Regions from separate parts of the Streptomyces sp. Pv4-95 genome, predicted to be linked through region 2. Evidence: riboswitches for the same ligand, from Rfam matches in the RefSeq annotation. Region 2 holds a riboswitch; each other region holds the start of a gene.
The links. Region 2 has a riboswitch for cyclic di-AMP ahead of QOM21_RS14730 (NlpC/P60 family protein). Riboswitches for the same ligand answer to the same signal wherever they lie in the genome.
Positions count from the first base shown of each region.

Region 1: linked by a shared signal. The riboswitch ahead of QOM21_RS04175 (C40 family peptidase) and the one ahead of QOM21_RS14730 (NlpC/P60 family protein) in region 2 are both predicted to bind cyclic di-AMP.
Region 3: linked by a shared signal. The riboswitch ahead of QOM21_RS21860 (transglycosylase family protein) and the one ahead of QOM21_RS14730 (NlpC/P60 family protein) in region 2 are both predicted to bind cyclic di-AMP.

Region 1 is NZ_CP127172.1:891,245-900,090, forward strand. It holds gene QOM21_RS04165 (ATP-dependent Clp protease proteolytic subunit) at 1-567, shown strand, start outside; gene QOM21_RS04170 (hypothetical protein) at 574-882, shown strand; cyclic di-AMP (ydaO/yuaA leader) riboswitch at 1,284-1,449, shown strand; gene QOM21_RS04175 (C40 family peptidase) at 1,453-1,926, shown strand; gene QOM21_RS04180 (LysE family translocator) at 1,995-2,669, opposite strand; gene QOM21_RS04185 (LysR family transcriptional regulator) at 2,742-3,680, shown strand; gene QOM21_RS04190 (ATP-binding protein) at 3,693-4,121, opposite strand; gene QOM21_RS04195 (8-amino-7-oxononanoate synthase) at 4,495-5,724, opposite strand; gene bioB (biotin synthase BioB) at 5,870-7,027, shown strand; gene QOM21_RS04205 (adenosylmethionine--8-amino-7-oxononanoate transaminase) at 7,020-8,324, shown strand; gene bioD (dethiobiotin synthase) at 8,427-8,846, shown strand, end outside.
Region 2 is NZ_CP127172.1:3,357,229-3,368,164, forward strand. It holds gene QOM21_RS14705 (DUF5691 domain-containing protein) at 1-676, shown strand, start outside; gene QOM21_RS14710 (cobalamin B12-binding domain-containing protein) at 1,463-1,921, opposite strand; gene QOM21_RS14715 (esterase/lipase family protein) at 2,305-3,204, shown strand; gene QOM21_RS14720 (peptidoglycan DD-metalloendopeptidase family protein) at 3,429-5,348, shown strand; gene pcrA (DNA helicase PcrA) at 5,421-7,904, opposite strand; cyclic di-AMP (ydaO/yuaA leader) riboswitch at 8,343-8,529, shown strand; gene QOM21_RS14730 (NlpC/P60 family protein) at 8,537-9,688, shown strand; gene QOM21_RS14735 (hypothetical protein) at 9,886-10,239, opposite strand; gene QOM21_RS14740 (NlpC/P60 family protein) at 10,600-10,936, shown strand, end outside.
Region 3 is NZ_CP127172.1:4,970,017-4,980,952, reverse strand. It holds gene QOM21_RS21875 (DUF501 domain-containing protein) at 1-163, opposite strand, end outside; gene QOM21_RS21870 (septum formation initiator family protein) at 244-696, opposite strand; gene eno (phosphopyruvate hydratase) at 835-2,121, opposite strand; gene QOM21_RS21860 (transglycosylase family protein) at 2,628-3,272, opposite strand; cyclic di-AMP (ydaO/yuaA leader) riboswitch at 3,280-3,490, opposite strand; gene QOM21_RS21855 (transglycosylase family protein) at 3,701-4,795, opposite strand; gene QOM21_RS21850 (cytochrome P450) at 5,013-6,332, opposite strand; gene QOM21_RS21845 (LysR family transcriptional regulator) at 6,468-7,349, opposite strand; gene QOM21_RS21840 (MFS transporter) at 7,486-8,895, shown strand; gene QOM21_RS21835 (nucleoside triphosphate pyrophosphohydrolase) at 8,790-9,863, opposite strand; gene QOM21_RS21830 (SurA N-terminal domain-containing protein) at 9,944-10,588, opposite strand; gene QOM21_RS21825 (HNH endonuclease family protein) at 10,761-10,936, opposite strand, start outside.

The sequences.
Region 1 (8,846 bases), 2.5 Mb from region 2:
CTCGACCCGTACTCCAAGCTGCTCGACGAACGCATCGTCTTCCTGGGCACTCCGGTCGACGACGCCTCCGCCAACGACGTCATGGCGCAGTTGATGCATCTCGAACACGCCGCGCCGGAGCAGGACATCTCGCTCTACATCAACTCCCCCGGCGGCTCCTTCACCGCGATGACCGCCATCTACGACACGATGCAGTTCGTCTCCTGCGACATCGAGACCGTGTGCCTGGGGCAGGCCGCCTCCGCCGCCGCGGTATTGCTTGCCGCCGGCGCCCCCGGCAAGCGTCTGGCGCTGCCCGGCGCCCGGGTGCTGATCCATCAGCCGGCGTTCAGCGAGCCGGTCCAGGGGCAGGCGACCGACCTCCGGATCCAGGCGGATGAACTGCTGCGCACCCGCGACCTGCTGGAGGAGATGCTGGCGCGGCACACCGGGCAGCCGCGGACGCGGATCGCCGCGGACATCGAACGCGACAAGATCTTCGACGCCCCGGCCGCCGTGGAATACGGCCTGATCGACGCCCTCACCCGCAACCGCAAGCAGTCGTCCGCCCCTCTCGGCGCACGGTGAGCGGTCGTGCTCCCACCCGAACTCCCTCCACTGCCCGCGCTGACACGGGCCGAGGGTGAACTGATCGACCGGTACCTGGAGGTCGTGGACCTGCTGGGCCGCATCAACCCGGCGCGCGGCGACTCCACCTACAGCGGCCTGCGCGCCGCCCAGGCGCTGGTCGGCAAGAGCGCCGAACTGCGGGACGCGCTCACCCTGATGCACCAGCGCGGGGAGAGCGAACTGCATCAGGAGACGCTCACCCGGGCGCTGCGCGTCCTGGACGGCGAGCGACGCGCACGACTCGTCACCGTGCCGCCGCCACCCCCTTCTTGACGCGAACGGCCCCTCTTCCGGCGTTCGCAGCTCCCCCCTCCGACGACGGCCGGGCCCTCCTGTGACGTGTGCAGGACGCCGTCGGCGCGACACGTGCCGGTCTCGGCTCGCACGTACGGCTCAGCGTCGACACCTCTCGCGGGGAGGCGACGAATTGCGCCGGGCACCGCCTCCTTGCAGCGGCGCTCGGCGCTTTCCCCTGGTCCCGCCCCTGCCGGCCGCCACGACACTCCCGACAAACACACCTAAATAACCATTTAGCCGGTATGTGGCGAATGTCACATACGGCATTTTCAACTCGGAATTCTGCCGGTGGATGCGTGACGATCCCTTCGACGACAAGACCCCGCCACAGTGACGGGGCGGTTCGGGCGGGCGCCTAATCCTGCCGCCGTCCGGATGTCCGGTCGACGCTGCTTGGATCGGCAGGAGCGGAGGACCCGAGCACGACGGGGTCCCGGCCATCACGGCCGCGGATCCCTTGGGGTGAAGCCGTACGCACGGCCGGGCATCTTCGCCTGCCCGAACCCGACAGGTCTTCCTTCGCAGGCGGCTGACGAAGGGTTGCGCATGAACATGCGCAGGAATGGATCGAACCTGCCGGTACGTGCCGGCATCATCTGCGCCCTTGCTCTGATCACCGTCGGAGGAACGACGCTGGTACCAGGAGCGGCCGAGGACGCCGCGGCCGCGCAACGCTCCACAAAAGCGTTGCGCGTCGCCGCCTCGAAGCAGGGGTCCCCCTACCAGTACGGCGCTCAAGGTCCCTACCGCTTCGACTGCTCGGGCCTGACGCGCTATTCGTTCAAGCGTGCGGGCAAGGCCCTGCCCCGTACCGCCGCGGAGCAGTACCGCCACACCGAGCGGGTCCCCGCGGGCGTCCGCAGAACCGGTGACCTGGTCTTCTTCCACTCCTCACGGGGCATCTACCACGTCGGCATCTACGCGGGCCGCGGCAGGATCTGGCACGCCCCCAAGGCAGGGGCCGTGGTACGGCTGGAGAAGATCTGGAGCCGCGCCGTCCGGTATGGGCGGGTGGGCTGACCTCGGCCGATACACGACAGAGGGTCAACTGTCGATGGCCGACGGGCAGGTGATCGGCTGATGCGCCGTCAGGCGGCCAGCGCCACCTCGACGAGCAGGATGCCGCCCAACGCGGTCAGCAGCGCTCCCGTGGCGACCTCCAGGGCGCGCGTCACCCGCGGACGGCGCAGCCAGCTGCCGAGGCGGTCGACGAGCAGTGCCACGGCCGGGAACCACACCAGCGCGAGGCCGACGACCATGGTCGCGAGCAGCAGGGTGCGGGGCAGGGCCGGTTCGCCCGCGGGAACGAACTGCGGGAGCAGGCTGAGGAACAGCACGGGCGCCTTCGGATTGAGGGCGTTCGTCAGGAAGCCCTGGCGCAGGCTGCGCACGGTGCCGGGGCGGGCAGCCGTGCCCCGGGCTGCCTCCTCGGTCGCAGCCGGGTCCGCCGAAGCGCCCGCCTCGCCTGCCCCGGCGGGACGGCGGAAGGCCGCCACGAGCGCGCGGGCACCCAGATAGAGCAGGTAGCCGCCGCCGAGGAGCTGAACGGACTCGAAGAGCGCGGGAACGGCGACGAGCACCGCCGCGAGTCCGGCCACCGCGAGCGTGGTGTGCACCAGCAGCCCGCCCGCGACTCCGACCGCGGTCGCCACCCCCGCCCGGCGCGAGGCGAGTGCGTTGCGCACCACGACCGCGAAGTCCGCGCCCGGCATGGCGACCATGCCCGCGGCGACGCCGGTGAAGGTGATCAGCTGTCCGTCCATGGTGCCAGCTTCACCCGTCCGGGCCTTTAATAGGTATTGGCAATCTTCTCTGCCTGCCTTAAGAGGTTCTTTATGTACGACCCGACGCGGCTGGCCGCGCTGGTGGCGGTGGCGGAAGCCGGTTCGATCACCGGGGCGGCCGCCCGCCTCGGCTACACCGCGCCCGCTCTCTCCCAGCAGCTCGCCAAGCTGGAGCGGGAGGCGGGTGCGGCGCTGCTGGTGCGCCACCACCGCGGGGCGCGGCTGACCGCGGCCGGCGAGCTGCTGCTCGTACGGGCCCGGCGGGTGCTCGACGAGCTGGATCTGGCGCGGCACGAGCTGGCCCGGCTGACGGGGCTTTCCGGCGGCCGACTGCGGATCGGCACGTTCATGACGGCGGGCACGCATCTGCTGCCGCCCGCGCTCAGCTCCTTCCGGCGCGCCCACCCCGATGTGGAGCTGAGCGTCACGGAGTATCTGCCGCCCCAGGGGATGGCGGCGGTGGCGCTCGGCGAGGTGGATCTGGCGCTGACGCACGCGTATGTGCCGGGCGATCCGATGCCGGCGCCGGACGGCGTGAGCCTGGAGCCGCTGCTGACCGAGGAGCTGGTGCTCGTCACCGCGCCCGGCCATGCGCTGTCGTCCGCCACCGGGCGGCTGCCGCTGGCCGAGCTGGCCGGGCAGCCGCTGGTCAGCATGGCGCCGGCCAACCCCAACCGGCGCGGGGTCGAGGCGGCTCTGTTGGCGGCCGGGGCGAGCGTCGCGGTGCGCTGCGAGTCGCCCAGCTATGCGGTGGTGTGCGCGCTGGTGAGCGCGGGCCTGGGGGTCGCGGTGGTGCCGGAGATGATGGCGGCCGGTTCGGTGACTCCGCTGGGGGTCCGCCGGCTGGAGCCCGCCGACCTGCGGCGCACGATCTCGGCGGCCTACCGGACCGGCGGCGGCGCACCGGCCGCGGACACCCTGCGGGCGTTGCTGCGCGGGGCCTTCACCCGGCATTCGGGGGCTCCCGCGCAGGCCGCGCCGCCGTCCTGAGGGGATGGCTCCTCAGGCGACGGCGACCGTCCACGGCATGCTGATCCACACGGTCTTGCCGCCGGATTCGGTGGGCACGACCGTGAGCCTGCCGCCCGCCTCCGCGGCGAGGTAGCGGATGATGACCAAGCCGCGGCCGTTGTCCTGCTGTACCGCGGCCGGCAGACGGCGCGGCCGGCGAGGATGACTGTCGGTGACACCGACGCGCAGTCGTTCGTCGCGGTCCAGCCGCATCTCGACGGTGAACGTCGGCGACTGGCCGAAGGTGTGCTGAACGGCGTTGGTCGCCAGTTCGGAGACGATCAGGCGGACGGAGTCGGCGATCACCGCGTCGGCGGGGACTCCCCATCCGGCGAGCACTTCCAGGACGAATCCGCGGGCGGCGGTGACCGAGGCCGGGTCGCTCGGCAGGGTCAGTGAGGATTCCTGGTGGTCTGCCATGCGCGACGCCGTCCTTCTTCCCACCGAGGCCCGGCTCCGGCGCACCGGCCGGGGAGCCGGGATGCCCACCGGGATACCGATGGGCCTCGGGCTGCTGCTTGCGACAGCCTGCCATCCGCCATGGGGTGCAGTGGGCGATCCACCAAGATCTGGATATATCTGTCGCTCGAAGCAGTGAACTCTGCTAAGTGAGAACGTATTTGAGCGACATGACGGGGCTTCAGCACACCCTCTTCCGCCCCCCCCCGGGCGGTCGCCGACCAGCGACGGAGCCGGCAGCACCCGCCGCGCTCGCACGCCGGACCGCCGCGCGGGGGAAGGTGGCACCGTGGGGCGGTTCACCTCGCCACGGCGCTTCGGGCCCGGTCCTCGCTCAGGCGACCGGAGCGGTCGCCACGATCGTGTCGACCGCCCTGGTGATCTGTGCGTCCGTCAGGTCGCCACGGGCGGTGAGCCGGAGGCGGGAGATCCCGTCGGGCACGGACGGCGGGCGGAAGCAGCCGACCGCGAGTCCGGCCGCGCGGCAGTCCGCCGCCCACCGGACCGCCAGTTCCGGCGAAGGAGCCCGTACGGAGACCACCGCGGCGTCCGGCCGTACGGCCGCGAGCCCGGCCGCGGTGAGCCGTCCGTGCAGCTCCGCGGCGACCTGCCCGGCGCGGGCGGCGCGGCCCGGCTCGCGGCGCAGCAGCTGCAGTGCGGCGAGGGCGCCGCCGACTGCCGCCGGTGCCAGTCCGGTGTCGAAGATGAACGACCGGGCGGTGTTGACCAGATGCTCGATGACCCGGGCGGGGCCGAGGACCGCGCCGCCCTGGGAGCCGAGCGACTTGGAGAGCGTCACCGTGGCGACCACATCGGCGTCGCCCGCGAGCCCGGCGGCGGCCGCCGCGCCCCGGCCGCCCTCGCCCAGCACTCCCAGTCCGTGCGCGTCGTCGACGAGAAGACCGGCGCCGTACGTCCGGCATGCCTCCGCGAGCCCCGGCAGCGGTGCGGCGTCGCCGTCGACGGAGAACACCGAGTCGGTGATCGCCAGGGCCCTGCCGTCGTGGCCGGCCAGGGCGGCCCGAACGGCCTGCGGATCGGCGTGCGGGACGACGGTGGTGCGGGCGCGGGAGAGCCGGCAGCCGTCGATGAGAGAGGCGTGATTGCCGGCGTCGGAGACGAGCAGGGCGCCGGGGCCGCTGAGGGCGGTGACGGCGGCGAGGTTCGCGGCGTAACCGGAGGAAAGGACCAGGGCCGCCTCGAACCCGCAGAAATCGGCGAGTTCCCTCTCCAGTCGGGCGTGCAGCTCGGTGCTGCCGGTGACCAGTCGGGAGCCGGTGGCGCCGGCGCCCCAGAGCCGCGCCGCGCGGGCGGCGCCGTCCGTGATCTCGGGGTGCCGGGCGAGCCCGAGGTAGTCGTTGCTCGCCAGGTCGAGCAGCGGGGAGTCGGCGGGGCGGGGCCGCAGGGTGCGGACGAGCCCGGCGCGCCGGCGTTCGTCGCGCGCCGCGTCGATCCAGTCGAAGGTCGCGTCGCCCGCCGGCCGCGGGTCCGGGACGGACAACACTTCGGCGGGTGCGGCCGGCGCGGTGTGGCGCGGCAGCGGCGGCGCGGAATCCTGCGGCATCGTCGTCCTTCTCGATTGTCGGCTGTCGATAGACGTTAGCGGTCGTTCCGCCCGCACACGGTGTGGCGATACACACACCCCGATCGGCCCTCGTTGTGGGAATCCTCCTTGGCCGGGGGCGGTGGCGTACGTCAGGATCAACGCCATGGACCTGCTGAACACACTGGTGGACAAGGGACTGCGGCGCGAGTTGCCGACCCGCGAAGAGGCACTCGCCGTGCTGGCGACCTCCGATGACGAACTGCTCGATGTGGTGGCCGCGGCCGGGAAGGTTCGCCGCCAGTGGTTCGGGCGGCGGGTCAAGCTCAACTACCTCGTCAACCTCAAGTCGGGCCTGTGCCCCGAGGACTGCTCGTACTGCTCGCAGCGCCTGGGCTCCAAGGCCGAGATCCTCAAGTACACCTGGCTCAAGCCCGACGACGCCTCCAAGGCGGCCGCCGCCGGGGTGGCCGGCGGCGCCAAGCGGGTGTGCCTGGTGGCCAGTGGCCGCGGGCCCACCGACAAGGACGTCGACCGCGTCTCGGAGACCATCTCGGCCATCAAGGAGCAGAACGAGGGCGTCGAGGTGTGCGCCTGTCTCGGGCTGCTCTCCGACGGCCAGGCCGGCCGGCTGCGCGACGCGGGCGCGGACGCGTACAACCACAACCTCAATACCTCGGAAGCCACATACGGCGACATCTGCACCACTCACGACTTCTCCGACCGGGTCTCCACCGTCCAGCAGGCCCAGGCGGCCGGCATGTCGGCGTGCTCCGGGCTGATCGCCGGGATGGGCGAGAGCGACGCCGACCTCGTCGATGTCGTCTACGCGCTGCGTGACCTCGACCCCGACTCGGTGCCCGTCAACTTCCTGATCCCGTTCGAGGGCACCCCGCTCGCCAAGGAGTGGAACCTCACCCCCCAGCGCGCGCTGCGCATCCTCGCGATGGTCCGGTTCGTCTGCCCGGACGTCGAGGTACGCCTGGCCGGCGGACGCGAGGTGCACCTCCGCAGCATGCAGCCGCTCGCCCTGCACCTGGTCAACTCCATCTTCCTCGGCGACTACCTGACCAGCGAGGGCCAGGCCGGCAAGGACGACCTCGCGATGATCGCGGACGCCGGTTTCGAGGTCGAGGGAACGGACACCACCACCCTGCCGGAGCACCGCACGTGCGCCGAGGCGGAGGCCCCGGCCGAGGCCGGCCAGGACATCCCGGCCGCCGAAGCCACCGCGACCGTGCCCGCGCCCGTCGACGAGACCCGCCGGGACCTGGTCTCGGTGCGCCGCCGCGGCGCCGGCACCGACCTCCCGCCCAATGCCTGAGCCGCTCACTCCCGACGCACTGCTCGCGCTCGACCGGCAGCATGTCTGGCATCCGTACGGGCCGATGCCCGGCCGCGCCGAACCGCTGCTGGTCGAGTCGGCGTCCGGCGTACGCCTGCGGCTGGCCCAACCGGTCGAGGGCAGCACCGAGTTGGTGGACGGCATGTCGTCCTGGTGGTCGGCGGTGCACGGCTACAACCACCCGGTGCTCAACGACGCCGCGCGCGGCCAGCTGGACCGGATGAGCCATGTGATGTTCGGCGGGCTCACCCACGAGCCCGCCGTACGGCTGGCGAAGCGCCTGGTCGACATCACCCCCGAGCCGCTCCAGCACGTCTTCCTCGCCGACTCCGGTTCGGTGTCGGTCGAGGTCGCCGTCAAGATGTGCCTGCAGTACTGGCGCTCGCTGGGACAGCCGCGCAAGCAGCGGCTGTTGACCTGGCGGGGCGGCTACCACGGCGACACCTGGCAGCCGATGTCGGTCTGCGACCCCGAGGGCGGGATGCACGAGCTGTGGCAGGGGGTGCTGCCGCGCCAGATCTTCGCGGACGCGCCGCCGGCCGGCTTCGACGCCGCGCCCGACGAAGCGTATGCGGCGCACCTGCGCGAGCTGGTCGCCCGGCACGCCGAGGAGCTGGCCGCGGTGATCGTCGAGCCCGTGGTGCAGGGCGCGGGCGGTATGTCCTTCCACTCCCCCGCGTATCTGCGGGTACTGCGGGAGGCGTGCGACGACCACGGCGTGCTGCTCGTCTTCGACGAGATCGCGACCGGGTTCGGCCGCACCGGCGCGCTGTTCGCCGCCGAACACGCCGGCGTCGCACCCGACGTCATGTGCCTGGGCAAGGCCCTGACCGGCGGTTATCTCACGCTGGCGGCGACGCTGTGCACCGCGGCCGTCGCGGACGGCATCTCGCGGGGTGAGCTGCCGGTGCTGGCGCACGGGCCCACCTTCATGGGCAATCCGCTCGCCGCGGCCGTGGCCGACGCCTCGATCGATCTGCTCCTGTCCCAGGACTGGGCGCAGGAGGTCAAGCGGATCGAGGGCGGTCTGCGGACCGGCCTTGCCGCCGCGCGGGACCTCCCCGGCGTACGCGACGTCCGTGTGCTCGGCGCGATCGGCGTGGTCCAGCTGGACCACGAGGTCGACATGGCGGCCGCGACCCGGGCGGCGGTCCGGGAGGGCGTCTGGCTGCGCCCGTTCCGGGATCTGCTGTACACCATGCCGCCGTACATCACCGGCGACCACGACGTGGCACGCATCTGCGCCGCGGTGTGCGCCGCCGCCCGCGAGGGCTGAGCACGGAGTGTCCGGGGCGGGCCGGTCCGGTCCGCCCCCTTCACCATCACAGGTCCACATCTTTTGACGCGCCGTATCGGGCGCGGAGTTCGGAGGCACACCATGTCGGTGCTGTTCGTGACGGGCACGGGCACGGAGATCGGCAAGACCGTCGCCACGGCCGCCATCGCCGCGGCGGCGCTCGCCCGGGGCCGTTCGGTCGCGGTGCTCAAGCCGGCGCAGACCGGGGTCGGTGCGCGGGAGCCGGGCGACGCGGCGGAGGTCCAGCGGCTGGCCGGTCCGGTCACCACCGCCGAACTCGCCCGTTACCCGGAGCCGTTGGCGCCCGCGACCGCCGCACGCCGGGCGGGCCTGCCGCCGGTGCTGCCGCACGACATCGCGGAGGCCGCGGCCAAGCTCGACGCCTCGCACGACCTGGTGCTGGTCGAGGGCGCGGGCGGCCTGCTCGTGCGCTTCGACGCGGACGGCCACACCCTCGCCGACGCCGCCCGGCTCGCGGACGCTCCCGTCCTGGTGGTCGCC
Region 2 (10,936 bases):
GCCCCTCGACGGCTGGCGCGAACGTTTCGGCGGCCTGGACCCGGCGGCGATCGTCGCCCTCCCGGTGGCCGACGACTGGCGTACGGAGCTGCACGACGCGTGGTGCCGCGCCGCCGTGCGCCAGCGGAACGCCGACTGGGCGCGGGCGCTGCTGGGCGCGCCCGCGGCTCCGTCCCAGGCCGCCGAGGTCGCACCGGGCGGCTCGTCCCGCGATCTGGCGAAGCTGCTCACCGTGCTGCCGGAGGACGAACGCGCCGGGTGGGTGGCGGAGTTCATCGCGGCACACGGACTGTCGGAGGCGTTCCGGCTGCTCGGCGTGTGCGGGGTGCCCTGGTCCGAGCCGTTGGGCCGGTCGGTCGTGGACGCGCTGGACATCGCCCGGGACGCGGGCAGCTACCCATGGAGCTTCAGCGGCGTGATGGGCCTGGCGGAGCGCTGCCTGGACCCGGCGGCCGCGGACCACCTCGACAAGCTCACCGCGCTCACGGACGAGCCGGAAGGCGCCTCACCGGGCTCCGGCGGCTACTGGTCCGAGGCGTTCCAGCGGTTGGTCGGAACCCTGCGACTGCGCTCCACCATGCACGCGGAACTCCGCCACCCCACCGCCCCGGAAGGGAACCCCCAACAGCCCACCGACACCCACATCCACACCCCACTCGCGGAGCCCACCGACTAGCCCGACCACCACAGGCGGCGGACGCCACCGCCACCTCGCGCGGTCGCCATTCCGGCAGACGCACCGCGCCAGTCGACATCACCGACAGACCCGACACCCCTGACCGGCCGGGAGCACAAGCCCACACCGCGCCGCGCTACACCGGGCCCCTGGGGCCACGAGCCACCAGCAGCGGCGAAGCCCCGGCCTACCCACCTGCTCCAGGGCTGCGCCCCCGGCGCCGGGCGACGCGGCCAGGGCGAGAAGCCTTCCCCGGCCGCAGGTCTGAGTCGGGCGGCTGGGGCGAGGAGCAGGGGTCCGAGGACAGCCGTCCGGGGGTGCCGGAGCGCAGCCACAGTTCCTCGTCAGAGGGGGTGCGGAGTCTCGAACCAGGCACAGGAGCACGGGCCCGGGAGTACCGGCCTGAGGAGTACGAGTCCGAGGCCGGGCACCTACGGGCGCCCGGGACGGGACGCCCAGGCCGCCGAGGGCTGACGGCAAGCCCTGAGCCCCATTAGCTAGGCCGCCATGACCGGGGCCACCGTGGCCAAGCAGCGGCCAGACCGTTCGCCGCACCGGGATCTCCGGAGTTGCGATCGGCCCGCGGGCCGAGATTCCGCGCCTGCGGGCCGAGATCCCGCGCCCGGCGGCTGAGCTGGAGTGCCCTGTCGCGGATCCGGGATCCGGAACCGCACCGCACCGCCATCCCGGACGCCGCCCTCCGCCCACAGCCCCAAACGCCACTTCCGCCCGCAGCCCCGACTTCGACTCCGCCCGCAGGAACGCCGTCGCCCCGCGCAGCCTCGGTCAGACCGCCAGCGACCGGACGTTCGCGTTGACCCACTCCACGATGGAGGCGGTCGTCGCGCCCGGGGTGAAGATTTCCGCGACGCCCTGTTCCTTCAGCGGCGCGATGTCCGCCTCGGGGATGATGCCGCCCCCGAAGACCTTGATGTCGGCCGCGTCGCGCTCCTCCAGCAGGGCGATCACCTTCGCGAAGAGGGTGTTGTGGGCGCCCGAGAGGATGGACAGCCCGATCGCGTCGGCGTCCTCCTGGATTGCGGTGTCGACGATCTGCTCAGGGGTCTGGTGCAGACCGGTGTAGATGACCTCCATACCGGCGTCGCGCAGCGCCCGCGCGATGACCTTGGCACCCCGGTCGTGGCCGTCCAGTCCCGGCTTGGCCACCACCACCCGGATCGGACCCGACCGGCCCGTCGCGCTCGGGCTCTCCGACTGCGCTCCGTCTTGCCGCGCCACACCCATCACTGCCTCCAAGCCATGCACGGCATGCGCTGTAGCGATGCCGCCGAGCCGACAATCGATCGCGCGACCGCGATCCGGCGGCCACGAGTGTGAACGAACGTTATCGCCAGCATCCCGTACCCAGCTGTTTCGTGACATGCAGGGAGGGGGAAATCACACATGGGACACGTTCGCCAAGCGTCGCGTCCCGCGTGTCGCACCGTCGCGGCCCAGCGGCGGAGGCCGTCGCGCGGGCCGGGCGCAAGGGGAGCCGCAGCCGGGCCTCCACGCCGCAGGGCGCGCGCCAAGGCCGGAGCAGCACGCTCCAGGCCGCCGTCTACGGCTTCCCACGAGGGCGACCGGGAGTCAGAGACGCCTCCCGGACGCCGTTCGGGAGGTCCGCCATGCCGGCCATGCCCCTTCTCTCCGCAGCCGCTCTTCTCGCGCACCTCCGCTTCGCGCCGCTCGAACGCACGCGCACGCTCTCCACGCGCGTCTCCTCGCTGCTCCCGCTCAGCATGTTCATGGACCTCGCGGTCCTCGCGGGCCATCTGATCCTCTACCCGACGGGCATCTCCCAGGAGCAGCCCGCACCGCACCACGCACCCCGCCGCGCGGGGCAGGACACCGACGCCGACGCGCCCGCGGTGCTCCCGACGGAAGGGCGCGCCCATCCGCCCGTCCTGATGCTGCACGGCTTCATCGACAACCGCTCCGTCTTCGTGCTGCTGCGCCGCTCACTGCGGCGGCACGGCTGGCGCCATGTCGAGGCGCTCAACTACTCCCCGCTGACCTGCGATCTCCGAAAGGCCGCCGATCTGCTGGGCAAGCATGTGGAAGAGGTGTGCCTGCGGACCGGGCACACCCGAGTGGACATCGTCGGCCACAGTCTCGGCGGGCTGATCGCGCGATATTACGTACAGCGACTGGGCGGTGACTCCAGGGTGCGTACGGTCATCACTCTCGGTACGCCGCACTCCGGCACGAGCGTCGCGCCGCTGATGTCGGCGCACCCCGTCATTCGGCAGATGCGGCCGGATTCCGATGTGATCGCCGAGCTGGCACTTCCGGCCCCGCATTGCCGGACGCATTTCGTCGCGTTCTGGAGCGAGGACGACCACGTGATGGCGCCGCCCCGGACGGCCTGCGTCGAACACCCTGATTTGAGTGCGTACAACGTGCATGTCACCGGTGTCGGACATCTCGCGCTACCGGTCAACGGCACGGTCGCGGCGGGCATCCGCGAGGCACTCACCTCGGTCGAGGAGGCGGAAGGGACAGGACGGGCCTTTTCGGTGGCTTGAACCGATCCCTCACCGCGTCGCATTGGCCCCGCATTCGCGCGGCGATCACGGCTCGACATCGAACAAACGTCGAACGTGGCGCCAATATCTCGCATGTGGATTGGCGAAAGGCGGCCAAATGCCCGGTCTCGTCGAGGCTGAAACCTGTGGAAGATTGTCGCCGTCGCGTACCGCCGGGTACAGTCGCCGCTAATTCTCCTGCTGCCGAGGCGAAAGAGAAGTTGGTGAACGACCGTCACCCATCGGGGGCTCCGCTTCCGACAGGCCCCGCTTCCGACGCCTCGCATGCGCACTATCCGGGCTACGACGTCTACGCCCCGCAGCACTCCCAGGATGCCGTGGCCGAGTACGGCGGCGGCGACCCGCTCTTCGGTTCGCTTCCCGGCTCGTACGAAACGGGCCAGTACGACACCGGCGCGTATGCCACGGACCCTTATGCCACGGGCACTTACGACACCGGTGTGTACGACACCGGCGCCTATGGGCAGGCCGGTTACGGCCAGGGCGGGTACGACGCCACCGGCCATCCCGACGCCTTCGTCCCGGGCCAGTACGACGCCGGCGGCCACGAGACCGGCGCCTACGACATCGGCTCCTACGCCGCCTACGGCACGCAGCAGCCGGCCGCGGAACACGACCCGTACGCACACACCGCCTACGGGGCTCCCGCGTACGACACCGCCGCGCACGGCCTGGCCGGGCAGGACACCGGAGCGTACGGCCACCCCGGCTACGACACCGGCTACGGGGTCCCCGCGCAGTCCGACGGCGGATGGGACGCGGGCAACTACGCCACCGGCGGCTACGACAGCGGGAGTTACCCCACCAACGGCTACGACCCCGCCGGGTACCACGCCGACGCGCTCCAGGAGACCGGCAGCTTCGACGCCACCGCCGTCTGGTCGACCGAGGACCAGGGCCTGATCGCGAGCATCCCGGCCCAGGCAGGGCCCCCGCCGAACGACACCGGCCAGTGGGACACCACCGTCTGGGGCGAGGCGACGGGCTACGGCACCGGCCAGTTCGAGGCCACCCAGTTCGAGGCCGGGCAGACCGGGACCGGGCAGTACGACTCCGATCCGTACGCGACCGGCCAGTTCGAGACGACGTCCCACGAGGGCGCCCTTTACGGGGCGGCCCCCGACGCCGCCCCCGGGCACGACGCTCTCGGGCACGACGCCTTCGGGCAGGACCCCTTTGGGCAGGACGCGACCCCGGAAAGCGCGGGTCACGAGTTCGCCGGGCAGGCGCACGAGACGTACGAGTCGGAGGACGGTGCCCACACCGCGTCGACTCCCGTGTCCGAGGAGGCCGCGGCCGTCGCCGACGCGATGACGCAGGCCATGCCGGTCACTCCGCCGGTCGCCACTCGCGTCGTCGGCCGGGAGGCCGGCAAGTCGGTCCGCGGCCGTGGCCGCCGGCGGCCGGTGAAGCGGTCGGCGCTGCTGACCGTCGCCGTCCCCTCGGTCGCCGCCATGGGGGTGTGCGCCGTGGCCGCCGCGTCCGTCAGCGGTTTCACGGGCGACGACAAGGAAGAGGCGACCGCGCAGGCCGCGCCGGACACCGGCGGCATCAAACCGGCCCTCGCCAACAGCAAGCTCGACACCCAGCTCGAAGGGCTCAGCAGGGGCGCCGACGACTTCCGCGACCGGGCCAGCCGTACCCAGGAGCGGATCGACCTCAAGGAGCGCCAGGCGCTGGAGCGCAAGCGCGCCGCGGAGGAGGCGGCCCGCAAGGAGGCCGCCCGTCCCAAGTTCCTGCTGCCGGTCAAGCAGCACGGACTGAGCGCGCTCTACGGCCAGGCCGGCGTCAACTGGATGTCCGTGCACAGCGGCATCGACTTCCCGGTCAGCTACGGCACCTCCGTCATGGCCGCGACCGACGGCACCGTCCGCACCCAGTGGAACTCCGCGTACGGCAACATGGCGATCGTGACGGCACCCGACGGCACCGAGACCTGGTACTGCCACCTCAGCAGCACCAAGATCCGCTCCGGTTCGGTCAAGGCCGGTGACCAGATCGCCTACTCGGGCAACTCCGGCAACTCCACCGGGCCGCATCTGCACTTCGAGGTGCGCCCCGGCGGCGGCGAGGCGGTCGACCCGCTGCCGTGGCTGCGCAGCCACGGCCTCGACCCCAACTGACCGGATCCCGGCCCGTCGAAGGGGCCGAGGGCGATGCCCCCGGCCCGACGACTCCGCCGTCCCCCGCGCCGGCTACAGCTTCTGCACCGGCGCGTACCGCAGCAGCAGCCGCTTCGGCTTCTCGCCGCCGAAATCGATCGTCGCCTCGGCGTTGTCGCCGCTGCCCTTGACGCCCACGACCGTGCCGAGCCCGAAGCTGTCGTGGGTGACGCGGTCGCCGATGGTCAGCGCGACGACCGTGCGGTCCTTCGACCGGCGGGTCGCGAAGCCGCTCGGGCCCTTCGCCCGCGCCGACGACGACAGCGCGGAGCCGATGCCGCTCCCGAAGCCGCCGCCCGACGAGAGTCCGCCCATGGAAGCGGACGGCGTCGCGGGCCCGGTCCGCTTCCATTCGACGTGGTCGTCCGGGATCTCCTCCAGGAAGCGGGAGGCGGGGTTGTACGACGGCTGGCCCCAGGCGCTGCGCATCGTCGAGCGGGTGAGGTAGAGCCGCTCACGGGCGCGGGTGATGCCCACGTACGCCAGCCGGCGCTCCTCCTCCAGCTCCTTGGTCTGGCCCAGCGAGCGCATGTGCGGGAAGACGCCGTCCTCCATGCCGGTGAGGAAGACCACCGGGAATTCCAGGCCCTTGGCGGTGTGCAGGGTCATGAGGGTGATGACGCCGCTGCCGTCCTCGTCCTCGTCCGGGATCTGGTCGGAGTCGGCGACCAGCGCGACCTGCTCCAGGAAGTCGGAGAGGGTGCCGGGGTTCTCCTCGCCGCGGTCCTGCTCGAACTCCAGGGCCACCGCGGCGAGTTCCTGGAGGTTCTCGATCCGGGTCTCGTCCTGCGGGTCGGTGGAGGCCTGGAGTTCGGCGAGGTAGCCCGTGCGCTCCAGGACGGCCTCCAGGACGGTCGCCGGGCCCGCACCGGACTCGACGATGGTGCGCAGCTCCTCCATGAGGACGTTGAACCGCCGGACGGCGTTGGCGGAGCGGGCGGCCATGCCGTACGCCTCGTCGACCCGGCGCAGCGCCTGCGGGAAGGTGATCTTCTCGCGCAGGGACAGGGCGTCGATCATCGCCTCGGCGCGGTCGCCGATGCCGCGCTTGGGGACGTTCAGAATGCGGCGCAGCGGGACGGTGTCCTCGGGGTTGGCGAGCACCCGCAGATACGCGAGGACGTCGCGGACCTCCTTGCGCTCGTAGAAGCGCACGCCGCCGACGACCTTGTAGGGCAGCCCCACCCGGATGAAGATCTCTTCGAAGACACGGGACTGGGCGTTGGTGCGGTAGAAGACCGCGACGTCGCCGGCCTTGGCGTCGCCCGCGTCGGTGAGCCGGTCGATCTCGTCGGCGACGAACTGGGCCTCGTCGTGCTCGGTGTCGGCGACATAGCCGGTGATCTTGGGGCCGGCTCCGGCGTCCGTCCAGAGGTTCTTGGGACGGCGGTTCTCGTTGCGCTCGATGACGGCGTTGGCGGCGCTGAGGATCGTCTGGCTGGAGCGGTAGTTCTGCTCCAGCAGGATCGTCGTGGCGTCCGGGTAGTCCTCCTCGAACTGGAGGATGTTGCGGATCGTGGCGCCGCGGAAGGCGTAGATGGACTGGTCGGCGTCGCCGACGACGCACAGCTCGCCGGCTTCCTCCGCGGGGCCGACCAGTTCGCGTACGAGGGTGTACTGGGCGTGGTTGGTGTCCTGGTACTCGTCGACGAGCACGTGCCGGAAGCGGCGGCGGTAGTGGTCGGCGACATCCGGGAAGGCCTGGAGGAGATTGACCGTCGTCATGATGATGTCGTCGAAGTCGAGGGCGTTGGCCTCGCGCAGGCGTGCTTGGTACATCGAGTACGCCTCGGCGACGGACTTCTCGAAACCGTCGGCGGCCTGCTGGGCGAAGGTCTCCTCGTCGACGAGCTCGTTCTTGAGGTTGGAGACCTTGGCGCTGAAGGACTTGGGCGGGAAGCGCTTGGGGTCGAGATCGAGGTCCCGGCACACCAGCGCCATCAGCCGCTTGGAGTCGGCCGCGTCGTAGATCGAGAAGGAGGACGTGAAGCCCAGCTTCTTGCTCTCCCGGCGCAGGATGCGGACGCAGGCGCTGTGGAAGGTGGAGACCCACATCGCGTGGGCGCGCGGGCCGACCAGTTCCTCGACGCGCTCCTTCATCTCGCCCGCGGCCTTGTTGGTGAAGGTGATGGCGAGGATCTGACCAGGGTGCACACCGCGGGCGCCGAGCAGATGCGCGATGCGGTGCGTCAGGACGCGGGTCTTGCCGGAACCCGCGCCCGCGACGATCAGCAGCGGCCCGCCGGTGTGCGCCACGGCGGCCTTCTGCTGTTCGTTGAGCCCCTCCAGGAGGGCGTCCGGATCGACCGCGGGGCGGGCGGCGCCGTCGCGGTAGTAGCGGTCGCGCCCCGGGCCGATGGCGTGCGGGATCCCGCCGGGCACGTCGAAGCGGCCACCGAACAGGTCGGCGGGGATCTCCTCCTGTGCGGGACCGTCCTCGTCCTCGGGAGGCGGCGGGGGCTCCTCGCCCTTCGGGCCGAGGTCCGCCAGGAAGCTGTCGTCAAAGAGGCTGCTCATCGCCCACCGAGTCTAGGCGGCCCCACTGACAGCCCGCCCCGGAGTATCGGATAGTGGGTCCGAATCGGCCGGAGTGGCGCCGGAGGAGACCGGGGAGCGGCTGAACGGGAGCCGTCCAGGGTGTCGTGCAGGGGGCCGGCGGGGCCGCGGGGAGTCGAAATCGGGAGCCGGCGGGCGACGAGGGCGACGCCGGTCGTCGACGCGGGGCGCCTCGGCCCACTTCGTCACCGTCGTGCACCGGATCGTCACACCCCGGAGCCGTGGCGCGGGCCCCCGCCACCACCACGAACCCGACATCTGCCGCAAGTACGCCTGGCACACATTCAGGTCACGAAAAGGTTTCGGGCAAATCGAACATCAGCCTTCACAGGAGCCACACGAGTTGGCTACCGTGCTCGCTCGGGCAGCCCGCATCCCCGCAGACGACAGCGTCAGCACGGGCCGCCTCCGCCGAGTCCGGCCCTGCCACGAAGGCACCCGGAGCCGGGGACCCACCAGCACCACCGGGGTGAATCGATCGGCGCGGCCGCCGGAGGCGGACGCGACGACCGTAGGGCAAGCCTTCCGTCAGCGACACCCGCCCGAACCCGACAGCTAACCCGGTAGGCGGTCCACGGAAGGAGTCGCCGGCCTTGGCGTCGCATCGCAAGCCGCGCACCCGCGTGCTCAGTTCGCCCGGAAGCCGCCGCACGGCGGCCGGGCTCACCACCGCCGCCCTCGCCTCGGTCACGCTGCTCTCGCAGTCCGCCGACGCGGCGCCCCGGGCGCCCAAGCCCACCATCGAAGAGGTCAAGCAGAAGGTCGACGGCCTCTACCGCCAGGCCGAGGTCGCCACCCAGAAGTACAACGCCGCCAAGGAGAAGGCGGAGGGGCAGCGCGAAACCGTCGACAAGCTCCTGGACGCCGCCGCCAAGCGCGCGGAGCGGATGAACGAGTCCCGGCGCACGCTGGGCACGTTCGCGTCGGCCCAGTACCGCACCGGCGGCATGAACCCGACCGCGCAGCTGATGCTCGCGAAGGACCCGCAGCAGTTCGTCGACCGCAGCCACCTCATGGAGCGGCTGACCGGCCGGCAGAAGCAGGCGGTCACCGACTACCAGGAGCAGCAGGCCGAGGCCACCCGGCAGCGCGCGGAGGCGACCCGCAGTCTGGAGCGGCTGCAGGAGTCCCAGACGTCACTGAAGGAGTCCAAGCAGTCGGTCCAGGGCAAGCTGGCCGAGGCCCGGCAGCTGCTGTCCCGGCTGACCGCCCAGGAGAAGGCGCGGCTGGCCGAGCTGGAGCGCAAGCGGGAGGCCGCGGCCCAGCGCAAGGCCGAGGAGCTGGCGCGCAAGCAGGCGGAAGAGGAGCGCCGGCAGCGCGAGGAGCAGAAGCAGCCCGGCGACGGCGCCTCGGACGGCTCGACCGGCGGCGGCAGCGACACCGGCGGTTCGTACTCGACCAAGGCCGACAAGGCGCTCGCCTTCGCCCGCGCGCAGATGGGCAAGCCGTACGTCTGGGGCGCGACCGGCCCCACGTCCTACGACTGCTCGGGGCTGACCCAGGCGGCATGGAAGGCGGCCGGGGTCGACCTGCCGCGCACGACCTGGGACCAGGTGAAGGTGGGCGAGCGGGTGGCCACCAAGGACCTTCAGCCCGGTGACCTGGTGTTCTTCTACGACGACATCAGCCACGTCGGGATGTACATAGGCGGCGGCAAGATGATCCACGCACCGAAGCCGGGCGCCAACGTCCGCGAGGAGTCGATCTACTACATGCCCATCTACGGGAGCGTCCGCCCGGCATAGCGCCGGCGCCGCTCCGCCAAGGCCACCCCCCACGGCCACCCCCCACATGCCACCGCGCGGTCACCGCCCCGGAAGTCCGAACCGGACTCCGGAGGTGGGGACCGCGCGGTGAGCCGTCTGCAGGGCCTTCCGCAAGGCCGTCCGCAGGGCCTCGTCCGGACGACGCCGTGAGCGCGCGAGCGGTGTACCGGGCCGGATCAGGTCCAGAGCACCGCGATGAAGATGTTGGCGACCGTGAGCAGGCCGACCGCGCCGAACAGCGGCTTGGCGACCGTCTCCTCGTCCCGCTTGACGTAGACCAGCGCCAGGATCACCACCAGGACGGCCATCTTGATGCCGATCTTGATGTTGTTGAGTTCCTGGTCCTGCGCCTGGTTCAGGCCGACCAGCACGATGCCGGTCACCAGCATCGTCAGCGCGCCGTGCAGCATGGCCGGCACGAACCGGGCCCCGCCTGCGCTCATCGCCTTCATCTGGGTCAGGAAGCCGCCCAGCAGGGAGGCGATGCCGATGATGTGCAGGCCGACGAAGATATTGATTACTACGTCCATAGTGCTGGATCGTATCCGCCGCATAGCACGGGCCTTCGGGCAGGGCACCCCCGATCGCCGCATCGGTCAGGGCAGGCAGGGAGCCGACCGCGGCCCCGGCGACCGCGCGGTCAGCTACGGACAATCGGCGGTCGAAAGTGAGCAATGCCGGGCAAGCGGGCTCGCCCCGGGGAGACGCAGGTTTAGCGTCCTCCTCCAGGCGGTCGACTCCCCGCTGTCGCCGGTCTCCGCCCCGGCGACGCGTCGACCGCCCCGCCGGAAGGAATGGCGGCGGCCCGCTCCCCCTCTTCACGGGCCGCCGCCGGACCCACCGGACCCCGCCCGGACCACCCGGGCCACGCACGGCCCGAAGGGAAGGAAGTGACGGCCACAGTGGCGTCGCACCGCAGGACCAGGCACCACCCGCTCGCCCTCACCGGCGGCACGGCGCGCGGTGCGCGCACCGCCCGTACGGCCGCCGTTCTGGCCCTCGCGGGAGCCGCCACCGCCACCGCCTTCGACGGCACCGTCCAGGCCGCACCCGAACTCACCCCCGCCCAGGTGCAGGACCGGGTCGACACGCTGTACCAGGAGGCAGAGGTGGCGACGCAGAAGTACAACGGCGCCAAGGAGCAGGCCGACACCGCGCGCGAGGAACTGAGCCGACTCCAGGACGAGGCCGCGCGCAGGACGTTGAAGCTGAACTCCGCGAAGGCCG
Region 3 (10,936 bases), 1.6 Mb from region 2:
CCTCCAGGCGCGGCGCCGTCTCGACGACATCCGGCTGGCCGCAGGGGCAGCGGTGCGCGATGGCGCGCAGCCCGCGCGGCGGGCGGCCCAACTGCTCCTTGAAGGCGGCGATGTCCTCGGCGGTGGGCTCGGTGGGCTCGGTCTGGGGCGGGGCGGTGTCCATGTGCGCTTTCGGTGAGGTCGGTGGTGCGGGGGACGTGACGGGCCGGACGGAACGAGGCGGACTGGGGCGGTGCGGCGGCGCTACCGCCGGTCGGCGGAGTCGACGCCGTCCCACAGATTCTCGTACCAGGGGCGCTGTGCGGCTGCCGGCGCCTTGCGCACCGCACCGGTGCGGGGGCCGTCCTGGACGATATATCCGGTCTCACCCGGCGCGATGTAGTGCAGATGCCGGCGGGCCTGCTGCCGGACGTACTCCGGGTCCTGCCAGCGGGCCTTCTCGTCGCGCAGCCGGTTCAGCTCCCGGCCGGCCTCCTGCGCCTTGCGGCGCTGGTCGGCGATGTCCGAACGCTGGGAGACGTACTGCCTTATGGGGTAGGCGAGGGCGACGACCAACGAGCACATCACCAGGGCGAGCAGGGCGGCGCGGCCGGTGAGGCGGTTGCGGCGGGGCGGCCGGGCGCGGTAGACCCGGGCGGCGGCCTGCTCGCCGAGCGCCTTGAGTCGGGTCGCGGTCGAGAACCGGTCCGCGGACACATCGCCTCCCCTTGATCACCGGACGGTGCACACTACGCGCCGGCTCCGCCGCCCTGCGGGCGTCGCAAGCAAAGCCGTCCCCGGCAACGGTACGGGACCGTTGCCGGGGACGCTTCGAAGTGGTGCGCTGCGCTCGCGTCAGTTGGCGGTGCGGAACCGCGGGAAGGCGGAGCGGCCGGCGTAGACGGCGGCGTCGTCGAGGATCTCCTCGATGCGCAGCAGCTGGTTGTACTTGGCGACGCGCTCGGAGCGGGCCGGGGCACCGGTCTTGATCTGGCCGCAGTTGGTGGCGACGGCCAGGTCGGCGATGGTGACGTCCTCGGTCTCGCCGGAGCGGTGCGACATCATGCACTTGAAGCCGTTGCGCTGGGCCAGCTCGACGGCGTCCAGGGTCTCGGTCAGCGAGCCGATCTGGTTGACCTTCACCAGCAGCGCGTTGGCGGAGTTCTCCTCGATGCCGCGGGCCAGGCGCTCGGGGTTGGTGACGAACAGGTCGTCGCCGACGAGCTGCACCTTGGAGCCGAGCTTCTCGGTGATGACGTTCCAGCCGGCCCAGTCGTCCTCGAACAGCGGGTCCTCGATGGAGACGAGCGGGTAGTCCGCCACGAGCCCCTCGTAGTACTCCGTCATCTCGGCGGCCGAGCGCTCCTTGCCCTCGAACTGGTAGACGCCGTCCTTGTAGAACTCGGAGGCGGCGACGTCGAGCGCCAGGGCGATGTCCTGGCCGGGGGCGTAACCGGCTTCCTTGATGGCTTCCAGGATGAGGTCGAGGGCCTCGCGGTTGGAGCCGAGGTTCGGGGCGAAGCCGCCCTCGTCGCCGAGACCGGTGGCCAGACCCTTGGTCTTCAGGACCTTCTTGAGGGTGTGGTAGACCTCGGCGCCCCAGCGCAGCGCCTCGGAGAAGGACTCCGCGCCGATCGGGGCGATCATGAACTCCTGGATGTCCACGTTGGAGTCGGCGTGCGACCCACCGTTGAGGATGTTCATCATCGGGACGGGCAGGACGTGCGCGTTCGGGCCACCGAGGTAGCGGAACAGCGGGAGGTCGCTGGCCTCGGAGGCGGCGTGCGCGACGGCGAGGGAGACGCCGAGGATGGCGTTGGCGCCGAGGGAGCCCTTGTTGTCCGTGGCGTCCAGGTCGAACATCGCCTGGTCGATCAGCCGCTGCTCGGTCGCGTCGTAGCCGACGAGCTCCGGGCCGATCTGCTCGATGACGGCCAGGACGGCCTTCTCCACGCCCTTGCCCATGTAGCGGCTCGGGTCGCCGTCACGGAGCTCGATGGCCTCGAAGGCACCGGTCGAGGCGCCGGACGGAACGGCGGCACGGCCCGTGCTGCCGTCGTCGAGGCCGACCTCGACCTCGACCGTGGGATTACCTCGCGAGTCGAGAATTTCGCGGGCTACGACGACGTCGATGGACGGCACGTTGTCTCCTTCATGGGTGTCTGGAGTTCTGCAGCACGAGCCTAACGGCCTTGGGCGCATCCGTTCGCCCTCGGCCCGCTCAGTGGGACGAAAAGAGGCCCAAAAGCCCAGCTCATGGGAGGTTTCGCCACATTGTTCGCCGAGCGGGAAAAGTTGCCTGACGATGCTGGTCAAGACCGCCTGCCGGGGACGGGTGCGCACCCTCTTCCGCGACGCGAAATCCGGGCCGCCGACATGGAGAAGCCCCGCCGCGGCGCGATGGGGGATGGCGCGCCGCCGCGGGGCGGTCTCCTGCACGAGCGGGTGGAGCGGAGGGCAGACGCGATGGACGCGATGGTCACGGGGGACGGCGTGGGGAGAGCGGTCCGTCCCCGGTTCGTTCACACCGGCTGCCCGGCCCCGGACCCCTCAGCCGGGGCGGGCGGATCGTGCGTACCGCCGTACGCACGGACCACCCGGCCGGCCGGAGACGGTGAGGTCCTCGGCGCCCCTGTGCAGGGGTCGGCTCAGACGTCGAGCTTCTGGCCGGGGATGATCAGGTTCGGGTTGCCGCCGATGACGGACTTGTTGTCCGAGTAGAGCGCCTTCCAGGTGGTGCCGTGCGCCTTGGCGATCTTGGCGAGGGTGTCGCCCGCCTTGACGGTGTAGTTGCCGGAGGCGTTGGACTTCGGGGCCGGCTTCGACTTCTCGGGCGCGGGGGCCGGCGCAGGCTTCTCGGCCTTCTCGCCGGTGTTGCCCTGCGGGGCGTCGCCGGAGGTGTCGAGGTCGGGGGAGGGGCCACCGGCGGTCAGGTTGCCGGCGCCGGCGCAGGACCAGGCACCCGGGCCCTGGATGGCGAGCAGCTTCTCGGCGGCGGCTATCTGCTGGCTCTTGGTGGCCAGGTCGGCGCGCGCGGCGTACTGGGTGCCACCGGCGGCGGCCCAGCTGGAGTTGGAGAACTGCAGGCCGCCGTAGTAGCCGTTGCCGGTGTTGATCGACCAGTTGCCACCGGACTCGCACTGGGCGACGGCGTCCCAGGTCTCGACGGACGCGGCGGAGGCGGAGGAGGCGCCCATGAGCGGGACGGCCACGGCAGCACCGGCGACACCGGCGAGGGTGGCGACGCGGACGGCCTTGGAGGGACGACGGTGCTTGCCCTTGTTGTTCAGCATGGTTCGTTCGTTTCCTCACCGACGCCTGCGAGGTGAGCTGTCGGGTTCGGGCCATGTGAGTTGCCCGGCCGCGTGTACATGACATGCGACTTCACCCCAAGCCGGTTGACCCGCTTTCACGGGTGGGGCCGGCGCTTACCTTGGGTCCCCCGCTCCTGCCTTCGGCGCTTGCGCGTCGACCGCCTTCGACCACCGGCAGGATTCGGCGTGTGATCGAAGGGCCCGCTTTGGCGAGCGGTCCTGACCGTAAGCAGTAACCCCCTTGGTGTTCAAACCCCACCATCTGAACCAAGTTGACCGTTTTTGATCATAGGGTGCACCCATTTCTGCAGGTGGACCCAGGTTTGGGAACGGCGCGGGAGCTGGACGCCGCACCCCGGAACGAGAGCCTTGTCTCACTTTCCCAAAAGGGGGCGAAGGTGAGCGAACTACCCTTCGATGTGCCCGAGATCGAGGATCTGCCCCGGCTTGATCAGGTCGGCGTCGGCGCCGACGACGCCCTCGTTGCGGTCGTAGAGGGCGGGCCACCCACCGGGCACCTCACGGGCCTCCGCGATGGCTGACAGGCTGTCACCGGCGCGCACGGTGTAGTCGCCGCCGGCCGGACCGGTCTGATGCGCGTCACCGTCACGGGAGGCGTGCCGGCCCGACGAGCGGCCGCTGTCGTCCGCCTCGTCCGCGCCCTCACCGCTCTCCTCGGCGCCGCCGCGGTGCCTGCCCGTGCCGGGCGTCCCATCCGCCGTGGAGTCGCCGCCCGCGGACGCGTCATCCGGCGCGCCCGTCCCGTCGGTGCGGCTGCCGCCCTCGTCCCGGCCGTCGGCACGGGAGGGGTCATCGCCACGGGAGGAGTCGTCGCGCCGGTCGTCCGCCGTCGGGGAGCCGGAGTCGGACGGATCGGAATCCGCGGGCCCGGACTGCTCGGCGGGATCCGACGCGTCAGGGGAGGGCGTCGCGTCGGACGGCTCGTCGCCTTCCGACGGGCCGGAGGAGTCGGAGGAGCCCGAGGAGTCCGAGGAGTCCGAGGAGTCCGAGGAGTCCGACGGGTCCGACGGGTCCGAGGAGTCGGACGGGCCGGAGCCGTCGGAGGGGTCCAGGAGGTCCGGGTCGAGGAGGCTCACGCCGCCCGGGTCGACCTCGGGCGAGGAGCCGTCCGCGGTCAGCCCGGCGTTCACCGCACAGCTGGGCCAGGCGTCGGGCCCGCGGTCGTCCAGGATCGCCTCGGCCACGGATATCTGCTGGGAGCGGCTGGCGAGGTCGGGGCGGGAGGCGTAGTCCGCGCCGCCGTACTCGTCCCACATGTCCTGGGTCAGCTGCAGGCCGCCGTAGAAGCCGTTGCCCGAGGCCGCGCTCCACATCCCGCCGCTCTCGCACTGCGCGACGCGGTCCCACGTCGCGGTGTCGGCGGCGTGTGCGCCACTCGCGCCGAGCAGCGGCAGGGCGATGCCGGCGCCGGTGACCCCCGCCGTGACAAAGATGGCCGGTGCTTGACGGGGGCGCCTGTGTCGGCCGTTCCCGGAACGCATGCGGTTGCCTTTCGCGCGGCGGTGGAGTTGTCCGATCGCCGGCCGCGTCCGGCGCACCAATACATCCGGTGCACCAGGTTTGACTTCCGCCGATCGGGTGAAGCTCTTCGGTTCGGTCGAAAGGTAGCCGGGGTCACGGGTAGTCACAAGCCGGTGTAGTGGAGATCACGTAAAGGTCACACAGGTGACGGAGCGTCAATTCCGGACCCGTCCCCGGTCAGGGCCGCGGAGGCGTGAACTCCACCGGAAGCGACCGCAGTCCGCGCATGATGAGACCGCCGCGCCAGCGCAAATCATCAGGTTCCGCCGCAAGGCGGATGTCCGGCAGCCGGGTCAGCAGCGTCGCGAGGGCGGTCTGCCCTTCGAGCCGGGCCAGCGGGGCGCCCAGGCAGTAGTGGATGCCGTGCCCGTATCCCAGGTGCTGATTGTCGCGCCGGGTGAGGTCGAGGGTGTCCGGTTCGGGGAACCGCTCCGGGTCGCGATCCGCCGCGGCCAGCACCACCAGGACGGGGTCGCCCTCGGCGATGCGCTGCCCGCCCAGCGTCAGCTCCTGCGTCGCGAACCGCCACGTCGCCAGCTCGACCGGGCCGTCGTAGCGCAGCAGCTCCTCGATGCCGGTGGCGAGCAGCTCGGTGTCCCCCGCCTCCATCGACTTCTGCAGCAGTTCGCGCTGCGCGGGGTTGCGCAGCAGCGCGTAGGTGCCGTTGCCGATGAGGTTGACGGTGGTCTCGAAGCCGGCGAAGAGCAGGATGAAGGCCATCGCCGCGACCTCGTTCTCGCTGAGGTGCTCACCGTGGTCGGAGGCCCGGATCAGGCCGGAGATCAGGTCCTCGTCCGCCTCGTCGCCCAGGGACTCGCGCTTGCGGTGGATCAGTTCGGCGAGGTAGCCGCGCATCTTCTTCACCGACCTGGCGACCCCGCCGCGCGGTCCGCCGCCGTGCCGGATCATCATCCCGGCCCAGTCCCGGAAGTCGTCCTGGTCCTCGCGCGGGACGCCGAGCAGATCGCAGATCGCGTAGATGGGGAGCGGGAAGGCGAACTCGTGGATGAGGTCCGCCGCTCCGGTCTCCGCGTCCGGCTGCTTGGCGATCATGTCGTCGATGAGGGAGTCGGTCAGCTCCTGCACCCGGGGGGCGAAGGCCGCGACCCGGCGCGGGGTGAACGCCTTCGCCACCAGGCGGCGGAGCCGGGTGTGGTCCGGGGGGTCGATGTTGAGCAGATGCGTCATCAGGTTGGCGCTGCGCTCGCCCGGGATGCCGACCTTGCCCTTGCCGTGCGCGGCCTCGCTGTGATGCCGGGGGTTCTTGGAGAGCCGGGCGTCGGCGAGGGCCTGCCGCGCGTCGGTGTAGCGGGTCACCAGCCAGGCATCGACGCCGCTGGGCAGTGCGGTCCTGTGCACCGGCGCGTGGGTGCGCAGCCAGGCGTACGCGGGGTACGGGTCGGAGGCGAACTCCCAGGTGAACAGCTCGGGGGCGGGCGGAGCCGCGGAGCCTGCCGGGCAGCTCGCGGGGGCGTCGGCGGGGGTGGCGTCGGGCATGTCGTGCACCCACCGACCGTAACCGGTGGGCGTGCACCGGCGCGCCCGCGGAGTCACGGCCTGCGCCCGGGGTGCGCGGGGACCGGCACGGGCGCACCGCGCTCCGCCGTGCGCGACCGGCGCCCGCCCGGTGGGCTACCGCGGCCCCGGCTCCACGCCCAGGCCCGCGAGGAACGCGACGGCCGACGGCGACGGGCCCAGGCCGCTCCACACCACGCGCTCGCTGCGCTCGGGCGCCGGCCGCACCCGCAGGATGTGCAGGCCGGGCAGCTCCGAGGCGATGGCCTCGGGCACCATGCCGACCCCCAGCCCGGCGCGCACCAGCTTCGCCAGGAACTCCACGGTCGTCACCTCGAACGCCACCTCGGACGTCAGGCCGGCCGCGCGGAACGCCTCGTCGCGCTGGCGGCGGGCGGCCGAGCCGGCCGTGAAGTCGACGAAGGTCTCCTCGGCGAGCCGCGCCAGACGTGTCCACTCCTGCCGGGCCAGCGGGTGGCCGGGTGGTACGACCGCGACCAGCTCGCCGCGCGCAAGCTCCTTCTCCCGGACTCCGGCGGTGCGCGCGCCGGGCACCAGACCGACGAAGGCGACGTCCAGGCCGCCCTGCCTGACCTGCTCGATCAGGTCGTCGCTCATGTCCATCCGCAGGCTGACGCACACCTGCGGACAGCGGGCGCGGAACGCTCCGAGCTCCCGGGCGAGGTCGACCGCCGCGACCGTCGAGATGGCGCCGACCGCCAGCCGCCCGCGCACCTCTCCGGTCGTCGCCTCCACCTCGGCGCGGGCCCGCTCCGCCGCCTGCAGGGCCTGCCGCGCGACCGGGACGAAGGCCGCACCGGCGACGGTCAGCCGGACGCTGCGGCTGGTGCGGTGAAAGAGCCGGGCGCCGAGTTCCTTCTCCAGCCGGGCGATCTGGTGGCTGAGGGCGGACTGCACCACATGGCAGCGCTCGGCGGCGCGGGTGAAGCCGCCCGTCTCGGCGACGGCGACCACGTACCGCATCTGCTGGAGCTCCATCGCCCGATCGTAGCCATCGATCGCGTTCCACGATGAGTGCGATGACAACTATGCGTTGGACTCATCGATCGTGGACGGCGCACGCTGGGCGGGCCCGGAGTCACGGTGGCCGCGGGCGGCGGGAAAGGACACCCACATGGAGCCCGAGCAGACGCCGGGGCCGGAGCAGCGGAGCACGGCGGAGCCGGACGCGGGCACCGGCCGGCTGGGGCGCGGCACACTGCTGCTGATGTCGGTCGCCACCGGCCTGTCCGTCGCGGGAAACTACTTCGCCCAGCCGCTGCTGGACGTCATCGGCCGGGATCTGCGGCTGTCCGCCTCAACCGCCGCGCTGGTGGTGACCGTGGCCCAGGTCGGCTACGGGCTCGGGCTGCTGCTGCTCGTGCCGCTCGGCGATCTGCTGGAGCGGCGCCGGCTCGCGGTGACCCTGTGCGTGGCCACCGCGGGCTTCCTGACCGTGACGGCGAGCGCGCCCAACGCCGCGCTGCTGCTGACCGGCACCGCGCTCACCGGTCTCGCGTCGGTCGCCGCCCAGGTCCTGGTGCCGTACGCGGCGACCCTCTCGGCGCCCGCCGAACGCGGCCGGACCGTCGGCACCGTCATGACCGGGCTGCTGCTGGGCATTCTGCTGGCCCGTACGGCCTCCGGGATGCTCGCCGAACTCGGCGGCTGGCGCACCGTCTACTGGGTCAACGCCGCGTTGATGCTGCTGGTGGCGGTGCTGCTGCGGCTCCGGCTGCCCGCCCTGCGCACCACGGCCGGCCTGCGCTATCCGGCGCTGCTGCGCTCGACGCTCGCGCTGTTCGTGCAGGAGCCGGTGCTGCGGTGGCGGGCCGCGATCGGGGCGCTGGCTTTCGCCGGCTTCAGCGTGCTGTGGACGGCCGTCGCGTTCTTGATGTCCGGTCCTGCCTACGGCTGGCAGGAGTCGGCCATCGGGCTGCTGGGGCTCGTGGGGGCGGCCGGTTCGCTGTCCGCGTCGGCGGCCGGACGGCTGGCGGACCGGGGCCTGGTGCACCGGGTGACCGGCGCGGGGGCGTTCCTGCTGCTGGGGTCGTGGGGTCTGCTGGCGGCCGGCGGCGCCGGCGGGGCGTGGGCGCTCGCGGCCCTGCTGGTCGGCGTGATCGTGCTGGACCTCGCCGTGCAGGCGGTGCACGTCAGCAACCAGAACGTGGTCTACGCGGTCCGGCCCGAGGCCCGCAACCGCCTCAACTCCGCCTACATGGCGAGCTATTTCGCCGGTGGCGCGGTCGGCTCGGCGCTCACCTCGGTGGTCTGGAGCGCGGCCGGCTGGGGCGGGGTGTGCGTCCTGGGCGCGGCGCTCGCCGCGGCCGTCGCGGCGGTGTGGCTCGTGGACCGGCTGCGCCGGAGGTCCGGGCCGCACGACGGCGGTGCCGCCCGCCCGGTGGGGGACGGCACCGGGGCCCCGTCGGCTCGGCCCGCTCAGTCGTCGAACAGCTCGTCGTCGGCGTCCGAGGCGCTCGCGTCCTCCTCGGAGGACCGGCCCGAGGGCGGCAGCCCCTCGGCGGCCCGGATCGCGTCGCGGTAGGTGCGGGCCGCGGCGCGCAGCGCGGTCTCCGGGTCGGTGCCCTCGGCCTCCGCCCGCACCGCCAGCGCCAGCAGTTCGTAGCCGACGCCCTCGCCCGCCGGTTCCGCCTCGATACCGGCCGTACGGGCCCGGGAGGCGAGCTTGCCGGCCAGGGCGAGCGCGGGCTGGGCCGGCGGTACGCCGTCGGTCACCGACTCCCGCCGCTTCTCCACCGCCTTGGTGCGCAGCCAGTGCGCCTTGACGTCGTCGGGGGTGGTGGCGGCCGCGTCCCCGAAGACATGCGGATGGCGGTGGATCAGCTTCTCGACGATGCCGCCCGCGACATCGTCGAGGGAGAACGGCTCATCCGGGTCGTCCTGCGCGATCCGGGCGTGGAAGACGACCTGGAGCAGCACATCGCCCAGCTCCTCGCGCAGCGCCGCGCGGTCGCCCTCCTCGATGGCCTCGACCAGCTCGTAGGCCTCCTCCAGGCCGTACTTGGCGAGGTCGTGGTGCGTGCGGATGCTGCTCCACGGGCACTCGGCGCGGATGCGGTCCATGACCTGGACGAGATCCAGCAGCCGGGCGCCGGGGAGGTCGTAGGAGCCGGGCAGGAGTTCCAGGTCGGGCATGGTCTCCCGGCCTGAGCCGGCCAGCCGCGCAAGGCCGTCGGTCAGCGCGCTCTCGCCGGCCGCGGAGGTCAGCACGACGGCGGTACGGTCCCCGGCCACGCAGTGGTCGACGAGCTCGCGCGCGGAGAGGGATGCCTCCTCCACCTCGATACCGGCCTCCCGCAGATAGGGCAGCTGCGGATGGCCGGGGTCGGCGCACAGGACCCGCCCGGCCGTGCGCAGCGTCTGCCACGCGGGCCAGGACAGCAGTCCGGGGGCGACCCGGTGGCTGGTGGTGAGCAGGACCAGGCGACCGGTGCCGCCGCCCTGCGAGGGGGCGTCGGCGCCGGAGTCGGCGTGGGAGGCGTCAGCGTTCACGTATCGAACGTAACGCACCCCTCCGACAGGCCCGGCGCCGGTCGGCCCCGCCCGCCGGGCAACCGCAGCCGGCGTCCCGCTCAGGTCTGCTGCTGCTCCGCGGTGCGCCCGGTGGTGATCCAGGGGTCCTTGGTCTCGCCGAGGATGACCTCCTGGTCGTCCCAGGTGCCGAAGCGCGGGTTGACGTCGATGCCCATGGACCGGGAGGTCTTCGACAGCGCCTCGGCGAGCTTCTGCTGGCCCTGCGGCTGCCCGCGGTCGGCCCCGAGGTGCTCGGCGACGCCGTCCAGCAGCAGCTGGTTGCGGACCATGGCGTCGATCTCGTCCGGGGCGATGGCCTGCTGGAGCCACAGCGCCTTCAGCCGTTCCGCGCCGCCCGCCCGCTTCTCGGCCGCCGCCCGCCACTTCTGGATGTCGTCACGGGTGACCTCGACACCGGCATCCTTCGCGGCGCGCTCCAACACCTCGTCGAAGATCAGTCCGTTGAGGGTGGCGAGGCTCAGCCGGCCGGTGTTGCTGATCATCTGTCCGCCCTGCGGGGACTTGCCCTGGGCTTCGCGGACATCCCGCACCTTCGCCTGCAGCTGCGAGACGGTGATCCGCTTCCCGTCCACCACGGCCGCGGCACCGGGGTGCGCGTCGGCGCCGCAGGCGGCCAGCAGCGGGGCTGCGGCCAGCAGAGCGGCGGTGGCGGATACGGAGAGCGCTGTCCTACGGCGGAACACTTGGCCTCCCGGCAGATCGTGCGACGGAGTCTCGACCTTGAGTGATCGATGCTATGGAGTCGGCGTGGCCCAGGCCACTGCTTCGGCCAACGATCTCTCCCGGTGGCGGTTCCGCCCGGTAACGGTTCGGCACGGTGGCGTTCGGGTGTCGCCTTTCCCCCGGGCGTCCTCGCTACTTCGCCGAGAACCGCGCCGGCGCCTCGGTGGGGCCGCCGCCGGCCGGCAGGCGCTCTCGCGGACAGGAGGTGAGCACCCGCGCCATCGCGTCCCGCTCGCCCCGCGTCACCCACAGCCCGTACTTCTTCTTCACCGCCACCTGGTGGGCGACGTAGTCGCAGCGGGCGGCCT